Regions from separate parts of the Nitrosomonas sp. H1_AOB3 genome, predicted to be linked through region 2. Evidence: predicted binding sites of a transcription regulator. Region 2 holds the regulator's gene; each other region holds the start of a gene.
The links. Region 2 encodes sigma-54, which starts transcription at its own class of promoters, with help from an activator protein. Its sites were predicted from a motif close to TGGCACNNTTCCTGCT; they were not measured.
Positions count from the first base shown of each region.

Region 1 (3,265 bases), 560 kb from region 2:
GATCATGCTCCAGCAGGTTGGATGCCTTGCGAATACTGATCCATCCATCCATCAGCCAGGTGCCGTCAGCATGTTGCTCCGCCATTACTTTTTCTTCACCCGCATCCAGAAATTCGCCGGCAATCGCCTCCAGAATATCCGCTGGGGTAACGATTCCCTCGACTGATCCATATTCATCCACGATCACTGCCAACTGTAACGGCTGGTTACGCAGCTGTTCCATCAGTTTGATCACCGGAACCCGTTCAAGCACCACGATCGGATGGCGCAATGATCTTTCCAGATTGATCTTTCCTTCTTCCAGCATGTCACGCAGTAAATCTTTGGCAAATGCAGCGCCCACAAACTCATCCACGTTACCGTGTGACAACAGAAAACGCGAGTGGCCGCTATCGATTATTTTTGCCCTGATCATCTCACTGGTATCTCCCAGATCCAGCCAGTCGATATCAGTGCGTGGTGTCATGATGGACATGGCAGGACGCCCGGCCAGCGTCAGCACGCCTTCAATCATTTCTTTTTCTTCCCGGGCAAACAGGTCATTTTCGGCCACCTGTTGTGCGATCACTTCCGATGTCTCCCCCAGCCCGACTTCACCACCACGCCCGCCGAGCAACCGCAATACGGCTTCAGCAGTACGATCACGCAGATCCCCGGTTGTAATGAGCTTTTCCTTGTTATGCCTGGCAATCTGATTGAATGATTCGATCAGGATGGAGAAACTGATTGCGGCATAGAGATATCCTTTTGGCACATGAAAGTTGAAACCTTCGATCACAAGCGAAAAGCCGATCATCATCAGGAAACCCAAACAGAGAATCACAACGGTAGGATGCCTGGAAATGAAAGCCATCAGCGGTCCGGAAGAAATCATCATGACAACGACTGCAATAATTACGGCAATCATCATCACCGAGAGATGCTCCACCATCCCCACCGCAGTAATCATACTGTCAAGTGAAAAAACCGCATCCAGCACGATGATCTGTACGATAACCTGCCAGAAAACTGCATGTACGCTTTTACCTTCTTTTTGTCTATCCTGCCCCTCCAGTCGCTCGTGCAGCTCCATCGTTCCCTTGAAAAGCAGGAATATACCCCCGAACAGAAGGATGAGATTTCGCCAGGACAGCTCGACATCGAACAGTGTCAGCAACGGTGTGGTCAGCGTTATGACCCAGGAAATAGAAGCAAGCAAGATAAGGCGCATGATCAGCGCCAGAGAAAGACCAACGATGCGCGCTTTTCCGCGCTGATGTGGCGGCAGTTTATCTGCCAGGATTGCAATAAATACCAGGTTATCGATCCCCAGTACGATTTCCAGAATAACCAGCGTTGCCAGCCCCGCCCATGCAGCGGGATCGACCACCCATTCAAAAAACACTTTTTCTGATACCTGAGAGAAATTGAAAGACTGTAATCAAGAATCTGAAATATCCAAATCCAGACAAAAAGAAATTACACCGTGGGCAAGTACAAATTATCAATATAGTACAAGTTTTTTCAGACAAGCAAACACTGAAAAACAGGATGAAGGATCTTGGAGACAGTTTAACCCTCCTCCCCTAACTACATGGCGGCGCAGCGATCCAGAAATCTCTTAATTGGCTTGCGAAGTTCCCTTTCGCACAAAACTATATGTAAGGGTGCTCCAGTGACCTCCAGAAATATGACTGGGCAAAAACCTACCGCAAAAAACGCACTGTCTCCAAAAACAGACAAATAATACTCAATAAATACAAACGATTATCAATATTTGTGGTTTTTACCACAGATTACACGACAATTTTCCCCACAAAAATACAGAAAAAATTTCAACCCATTGATTAATCTAAATTATTAATTCTGGCATGAATTGTGCTTTTGCTAAATAACATTTTAATAGAATAGTTTACTGTTTTTATCGAGCCAGCTATTTTCGGGCAATACCTAGTCAGTCCAGAAAAATAACTTATGAGGAATACCACTCATGCAAATTGCGAATCATCTTCAATCAGGGACCGCAGCAAAAAATATCCAGCCAGTGCACATTCCATTCAACTCTTATCAACCCGATTCCACCTCATCTGACGATACCAACTCGGAATCTCTCCGCTCTCGAAAATACCGGATCTCCAGACACCCGGACAACAATCCGAATCACGCAACTGAAACAGACTGCCTTCTGCAACGAAATGGCTACAGCATTCACTTGGTCAATTCACTCAAGCAGCGCATCAAGGCCAGCACGCTCATCAAGCGAATGTATGCCTCGCGTGGCTACAACACCGAAAGCACATCCGTTTTTTCGCATAATCCAAATGAATTTACGTTTCTGGCAACAATTGGAGATATCACTGCTGGAACAGTCACGCTGAGAACGGATTCCGAGACAGGGTTGCTGGCAGACAAACTTTATTACGCGGAGATTGATCATTTTAGAAAAAAAGGAGGAAGGGTATGCGAGATATCAAAATTCGCAATAAACCCGGAATTCAGCTCAAAAGAGATGACAGCATCACTTTTTCAAATTATGTATGTCTTTGCTTGCCATATTAACCAAACAACAGATTTTTTTTGCGAGGTTAATCCACGCCATGCGATTCCACAGAAACGCATGTTCGGATTCAGACAAATCGGAGAAGCGAAAACCTGCTCCCGCGTCAATGCGCCTGCGGTATTGCTACACTTGAATGCGCAATATATCGAAGAGCAAATTGCCGGTATTGAGAAGCACGCTGACCAAAGTAGAAGAAGCTTATATCCCTATTTTTTCTCCCCACACAAGGAAAAAAAGATCATTCAATTTATTGAGGCCAGTAAAACAACCTTCGCTTCCGATGAGGATAAAAACAATTCTCTTACCGGCACTCAAAAATATCTTCAGTCTGTAAATCACTGATAGCACTCCATCAACCAGATAGATTAGGAAATTAATTGTCTACTTAACAGATATCTGAAACTTGACACACAGGGAAGCCATCATCGAGAAAGCAGTTTAATTTTCAAAGAAGTGGCTCAAATGAGATTAACATGCTGGTTGCAATATCAAAAAACCCTGCTTAAGCAGGGTTTTTTGTACATATTGAGGTAATAAAAAACTATCTGGTTTTAGATTCTTCGACGATACGCAGCACCAAAGCCCAAGAGCCCCAAACTCATTAAAGCGAGAGAAGTTGGTTCTGGCACCACATTGGTATCACCCTTAAGCTGACCAGTCGAGGTAGCAGCCCACACGCCAGTATTGTTACCTATTTCTTCGAATATAGCAGAAGAAGATGTACTC
Region 1 is NZ_CP054389.1:2,824,461-2,827,725, reverse strand. It holds gene HRU73_RS13255 (TerC family protein) at 1-1,384, opposite strand, end outside; gene HRU73_RS13250 (N-acyl amino acid synthase FeeM domain-containing protein) at 1,970-2,881, shown strand; gene HRU73_RS13245 (PEP-CTERM sorting domain-containing protein) at 3,091-3,265, opposite strand, start outside.
Region 1: HRU73_RS13250 (N-acyl amino acid synthase FeeM domain-containing protein) is a predicted target of sigma-54. The motif match lies at 1,847-1,862, and genes of this name have one in related genera.

Region 2 (3,265 bases):
TGCCGATCCATCAACGTGCCCGCCTGGGGCTGAGTTATCTTCCCCAGGAAGCCTCTGTTTTCCGCCGGCTCTCGGTCGAAGAAAACGTTCTCGCGGTACTGGAGTTGCAGCAGCTTCAAAAAGATGAAATTCAGCGGTATCTGGATGAGTTGCTGCACGATCTGCATATCAGCCATCTACGCGAAAGTTCGGGCATGAGCTTATCGGGTGGCGAACGGCGACGTGTGGAAATCGCACGAGCGCTGGCATCCCGGCCGCGCTTCATCCTGCTGGATGAGCCTTTTGCAGGGGTGGATCCGATCGCTGTCATGGATATCCAAAGAGTCATCGGCTTTCTCAAATCTCGCGGCATCGGTGTACTGATAACGGATCACAATGTCCGGGAAACCCTCAAAATCTGTGACCGGGCCTATATCATCAGTGGAGGAACTGTACTGGCCAATGGAGCCCCTGCAGAAATCATCACAGATGAACGTGTCAGGGAAGTATATCTGGGCGAAAATTTCAGGCTCTGACAAGACATGAAACCAACCCTGCAACTCAAGCTCAACACCGGACTTACGCTGACACCGCAATTGCAGCAATCCATCCGGTTGCTGCAATTGTCTACGCTTGAGCTCAATCAGGAAATCACTCGTCTCGTACAGGAAAATCCCCTGCTCGAGCTGGATGAAGGGATCGATCGGGATGAATTTGAAACCGAAGGACAGGATATTTCACTATCACCTCCGAATTTGCCTGCTGCAGCAGAAAGCGATGAAATCCCGGAAATCGGGAAAAATACGGATATCCAGAATGACTGGCCGGATGACCCGTTGTACCCCGATCAGGAACTTTTTTTCGATACACGTGGGCGGGGCAATGGTAGTGATGAAGATCATGACCAGGATTTCTCCCGCTTGATCAGCAAACCTGTCAGTCTGCGGGAACACCTGCTCTCACAAATCAGTCTGGGGCAATACTGTGAGCGCAGCAAGAAAATCGCCGAACTGTTGGTGGACAGCCTCAATGATGATGGATACCTGGCTCAGGATCTGGACGAGCTTGCCGGATTGCTGCCGCCCGAACTGGGAATCAGTACCGCAGATCTGGAATCAGCCCTGGATTACATTCAGCAACTGGATCCGTCCGGTGTAGGCGCGCGCAATCTGCAGGAATGTCTGTCCTTACAACTTGCGGCATTACCGGACAATACGCCACTGCGAGATAAAGCGCTCAAGCTGGTAAACGAGCATCTGGAAAGTTTTGCCGCTAAAAATTTCCAATTACTCAAAAAAGTGCTTGACTGTAACGAGGCCTGCCTGCAATCGATCTACCAGCTGATTACTCGACTCAACCCCCGACCCGGTGATGATTTCAATGCGACAACGGCACGGCATGTCATCCCAGACGTAATCGTGACCAAATCAGACAGTGGCTGGGGAGTACGGCTCAACTCGGATTCGGTTCCGCGCGTGCGCATCAACAGCTTGTATGCCGGTATTTTGAAACACCATCGCACTGAAGCAACCCGGATGCTGATGGGTCAGTTGAAAGAAGCACGCTGGCTGGTCAGGAATCTCGATCAACGAATGGATACCATACTTCGGGTCAGTCAGGCGATCGTCGATTGTCAGCAAGCTTTCCTGGAACAAGGTGAAACTGCCGTACGCCCCCTGGTCATGCGCGAAATCGCCGCGACGCTTGGACTGCATGAATCGACCATCTCGCGTGTCACGACCCAGAAATACATGTGGACGCCTCACGGCATTTTTGAACTCAAGTACTTTTTTGGCAGCCATATCCCCGCTGAAGCAGGGGAATCACATTCAGCCATCGCCATCCGTGGATTGATCAAACGGCTGATTCAGGATGAAGATCGCAGAAAACCGCTCAATGACAATCAGATTTCGCAGATGTTGGCGCAGCAGGGTATCGTTATTGCTCGCCGTACGGTTGCAAAATATCGGGAGTTCATGCATATTCCCCCGACTAATTTACGCAAAACGCTCTAGGGAAGTTCTAAAAATAGTAAGCAACGGCTAGGAAAAGCGAGACAAGGCGAGAAAACCCGGTTTACATTCGGTAAATGCATTTTTCTGCCTGATTTCATCACTGCCTGGCTGGGGGTTGCTTTTGAGCTTCCCTAGAGTATCTTTGCACACGATCCCCTCATATAAGGAGAAAGAATGAATTTGAATCTCACCGGCAATCATGTAGAAATTACACCTGCCATGCGCGACTATGTTTTGTCCAAAATTGAGAGGATTACACGTCATTTTGACAATATCATCGATATCAACGTGATCCTTTCCGTAGATAAACTCAAACAAAAAGCCGAAGCTACAGTCAATCTGCGTGGCAAGGAAATTTTTGTTGAAGCGGATGGTCTCGATATGTATGCCTCGATTGATAACCTGGTAGATAAGCTTGATCGCCAGATCCTTAAATATAAGGAAAAAAATATTGATCGACGTGATAATCAAGGTGGATTGAAAGATCAGGAATTTGAACAATCCGAGTAAGGCCATCTTTCTCCGTATCTTTGCAAAAAACGACAGCAATAATGCTGGAAGAATAAAACGGGGCAACGCCTGCCCAACAGTCACCAGAATCGTGCTGTCTGACACATCCGATCTGCAGAACTGCTGCAACAGGCCCGGGCACCTGAGAAAACAACACAAGCAGACAGCCCCGTTTCCGACAAAAAGGTTACACTGCCCGATTTTCTAAAGTGGTCTGAGTCCCCATGAATCTCATTGCTCAATTATTGCCGGAATCCAATATCATTATTGATCTGGACGCGACCAGCAAGAAACGTGTATTTGAGCAGGTTGGTCTGTTGTTTGAAAATACCCTGCACATCGCACGCAGCCAAGTGTTTGACAGTTTGTTCGCACGTGAGAAACTCGGGTCGACCGGGCTTGGCCAGGGAGTAGCCATTCCCCATGGCCGCATCAAAGGGTTGCGCGAAGCTGCTGCAGCACTGGTCAGAATGAAGGAAGCCATACCTTTCGATGCTCCGGACGGCCTGCCGGTCAGTATCGCCTGTATTTTGCTGGTCCCGGAAAAAGCGACAGACCAGCATTTGCTGATACTGAGCGAACTGGCACAAATGTTCAGTAATAAAAATTTCCGCGAGAAACTGCTTCACGGCCGGGATGCCAAAGAAATCCATCAGCTCATCTCTGACTGGGTGCCCGAACATGTCCCAAGTTAGCATCACGCAACTGTTTGAAGAAAATCAGGAAAAATTAAATCTGCAATGGGGTGAGCCATCTGCTGC
Region 2 is NZ_CP054389.1:2,266,367-2,269,631, forward strand. It holds gene lptB (LPS export ABC transporter ATP-binding protein) at 1-515, shown strand, start outside; gene HRU73_RS10650 (RNA polymerase factor sigma-54) at 522-1,994, shown strand; gene hpf (ribosome hibernation-promoting factor, HPF/YfiA family) at 2,169-2,504, shown strand; gene HRU73_RS10660 (PTS sugar transporter subunit IIA) at 2,729-3,199, shown strand; gene hprK (HPr(Ser) kinase/phosphatase) at 3,186-3,265, shown strand, end outside.

Region 3 (3,265 bases), 290 kb from region 2:
GCCAGCTCAAACCCGCCTATCGCCGCCTGGTTTTCCAGCTGCATATCCTTACCCGGAACCAGCACACTGCGACCGATCATGGCGGCTGCCTCAAACGAACGCCGTGCATCGGAATCCGCCACCAGTTTTTCCAGTGTGGTATTGAGTTTGTCGATACCGCTCACGGTGCTGATCTGTGCCATCTGGCTGGTCACTTCCGCGTTATCCATCGGGCTGAGCGGATCCTGATTCTGCATTTGCGTTACCAGCAGTTTGAGGAATCGCTCCTGCATATCCTCATCACCCTTGCGGGCGGTCTTGATACCGCTGCCATTCGAAGCCAGCAGCTCGGACACACTGGCACTGTCTTGTATCAGACTCATATTCCCTTCTCCTTATTGGCCAATCGATAATGTCTTTTGCAGCAATGTCTTGGTCACGTTCATCATGTCAACACCGTTCTGGTAAGAACGTGACGCTGACATCATGTTGACCATTTCATCCACCACGTTGACATTGGGCAGGGTGACATACCCTTTTTCATCCGCCATCGGATGTTTCGGATCATGAACCACCCGCATGGGTGAGGGATCATGCACGACACCTGCCACCTTGACACCTTTTGCCTTGTCCGCCGAGACATCGATCGTGCGGAACACGACCTGGCGGGAACGATAGGCTTCTCCGGTCGAACTGGTGGCACTGTCTGCATTGGCGAGGTTACTGGCCACCACATTCAGCCGCTGAGACTGAGCCGCCATGGCAGAACCGGCGACATTGAATACACTGAACAGGGACATGACTGTTAATTTCCTTCTCTGATAGCTGATAACAGGGTGCGGAACTGACCGCTAATGAATGTCAGTCCGGCGTCATACCGTATGGCGTTATCCATGAACTGCATGCGTTCGGTGTCCATATCGACGGTATTACCATCGATACTGGGTTGCTGCGGCACACGGTACTGCTTTGGTACGGAGGTGATCGACCTGAAATCTGCCATACCGATATGTCCGGGTGCTGTAGTCGCCAGAGAGGAATGTTGTACCCGCTGCGGCGATTGAACGTTTTGCATCGCTTTGGCAAAATCGAAATCTCTTGCCTTGAAACCTGGGGTATCGGCATTGGCGATATTCCCGGACAGTAATTCCTGTCTGGTTGCCCGTAATCCCAGTGCTCTCTGGTTAAAACCAACCAGATTTTCCAGTTTGCTGATCATGCTTTCCTCCTGCAAAGTAGTCACTAATCATTAAGCAGGAATCGTGCCAGGCTGAATCGACCGTTTCCTTACGGTCAATGAATCAAACTGGCACATGATCACCCTTCAATTTCCAGGTTAACCGGGGCGGGGCAGCGATACCATGCGAAACAAGCGGCAAAAATTGCCGGTGGCGGCAAAAATTGCCTGTTCTGACTATTTATCTAAAGGCCAATCACGCCGGATATGTATAAAAAGATATTATTTATCAAAATCATATGCAGCCTTCTCCTCTCTGCAACGGCAACTGCCGGTGAAGATTCATCCGCAAAAACAATATTCCGGACAGTCGATGATTTTGTACGTATGGAAACCCGATATCTGCCGGGTGAGGTCATTATCAGGATCAATCAGCAGGATTCACGCCAGACAATACGTCCGTGTAATCAGCTGCAGCCTTTTCTGCCACCCGGCGGGCGGTTATGGGGAAAGTTCTCCGTGGGAGTACGCTGTCAGGATGAAGCCAGCTGGACACTGTACGTTCCGGTTGAAATCGAAGTGATTATCCGTGTCATACATACTGCACAGCCGGTCAGCATGGGAAAACAGCTGGAGGCTCAGGATATCGTAAGCAAAGAGGTGGATCTCGTACGTATTTCCGGTGAAGCAGTCACAGATCCCGATCAGGCCATCGGCAAGGTCGCAACCACCTTTCTCGCTTCCGGACAACCCATACGCACACACCAGTTACGTGCGCCGCACATCATCTCACGCGGACAAAAAGTACGACTGACTGCAATCGGAACGGGATTTTCTGTCAGCACAGAAGGAAAAGCACTTTCCGCCGCGGCTGAGGGAGAAGTGGTGCAAGTACGCAACCCCACCGGACGCATCATCAGTGGAATAGCCCGAACGGGAGGCGTGGTGGAGATAAAGCAGTAAGCTCATACCTGTGCAGATCTTCAGCGATGCCAGAGAGTTTGCACAACATATCTCGACTTTTAGCTCCGGCATTAAGCAGATCAACCGTGCACTGCACCGTTGGGTGGCTCAGACTCACCATCCCAACGATCTTGATCATCATGAGCTTTTCAGGTACAGCCGAGCCACTTGCTTGTGCTGCTTATGAAGCTGGTCGAGCGTTTAGGTTTTTGAGCTTTTTCACATCAGCGAACAGGTCGCAAAGACATCAGAAAATTCAAATACTCTATGTTTATTCCCTATCCTTCGCTGTCAAGGAGCCTAAGAAAGCTTTGACATCTCTAACAAATCCCTTGCCAACGCCCCGGCCAAGCTGATGTTCTGCCATTTCTCGAATGGCTTCATCCAGTGTTTCAACAGATCCATCGTGGAAATAAGGACCTGTTTTAGTAACATTTCTAAGGCTGGGTACTTTAAATACTTTCTTGTCAGTTTCAAGTCCTGTGACTTCGTACCGCCCTAAATCATCTGTTTCATAAGGTTTGACAATACCTAATTTCCTGAATGAATTCCCTCCGATTGCAATACCATTGTGGCAAGTAACACAACCCATATGGATGAATTTTTTCAATCCTCTTTTTTCATTTTCTGTCAGTGCATTTTCATCACCCTTGAGAAAGTCATCGAACCGGGAGGGTGTTAGCAGCGTACGCTCAAAAGCACCAATTGCTTTACCTACATTTTTGTACTGGAACGGGTCTTTTTCATCTTTAAAGGCTTGTGGAAAAAGATCCTGATATTCATCAATTTTCTTCAATTTTCTGATAACGGCTGATTCACTGGGCATACCCATCTCAACCGGGTTCAGGATGGGCCCCAGTACCTGCTCTTCCACATCCTTGGCTCGCCCATCCCAGAACTGTGCAATATGAAGTGCTGCATTGAGGGTGGTTGGAGAATTCCTGTCACCGCGTTTTCCTTCATGGCCTGGTGACGTTGGTTCATTATCCACACCAAACTTATTGAGCTGATGGCAGGAGTTGCAAGAAATTTTGTCGTTGACTGAAAGTCGCGGATCCATATAAAGCATACGGCCGAGCCTGATCAACGTTTCGTTCTTTTTCTCGTCGATAATCGAGGCAGGCAGGGGCTCAAAAAACTGCTTGA
Region 3 is NZ_CP054389.1:1,973,642-1,976,906, forward strand. It holds gene HRU73_RS09145 (flagellar hook assembly protein FlgD) at 1-362, opposite strand, end outside; gene flgC (flagellar basal body rod protein FlgC) at 375-779, opposite strand; gene flgB (flagellar basal body rod protein FlgB) at 785-1,198, opposite strand; gene flgA (flagellar basal body P-ring formation chaperone FlgA) at 1,424-2,119, shown strand; gene HRU73_RS09165 (cytochrome-c peroxidase) at 2,391-3,265, opposite strand, start outside.
Region 3: flgB (flagellar basal body rod protein FlgB) is a predicted target of sigma-54. The motif match lies at 1,232-1,247, and genes of this name have one in related genera.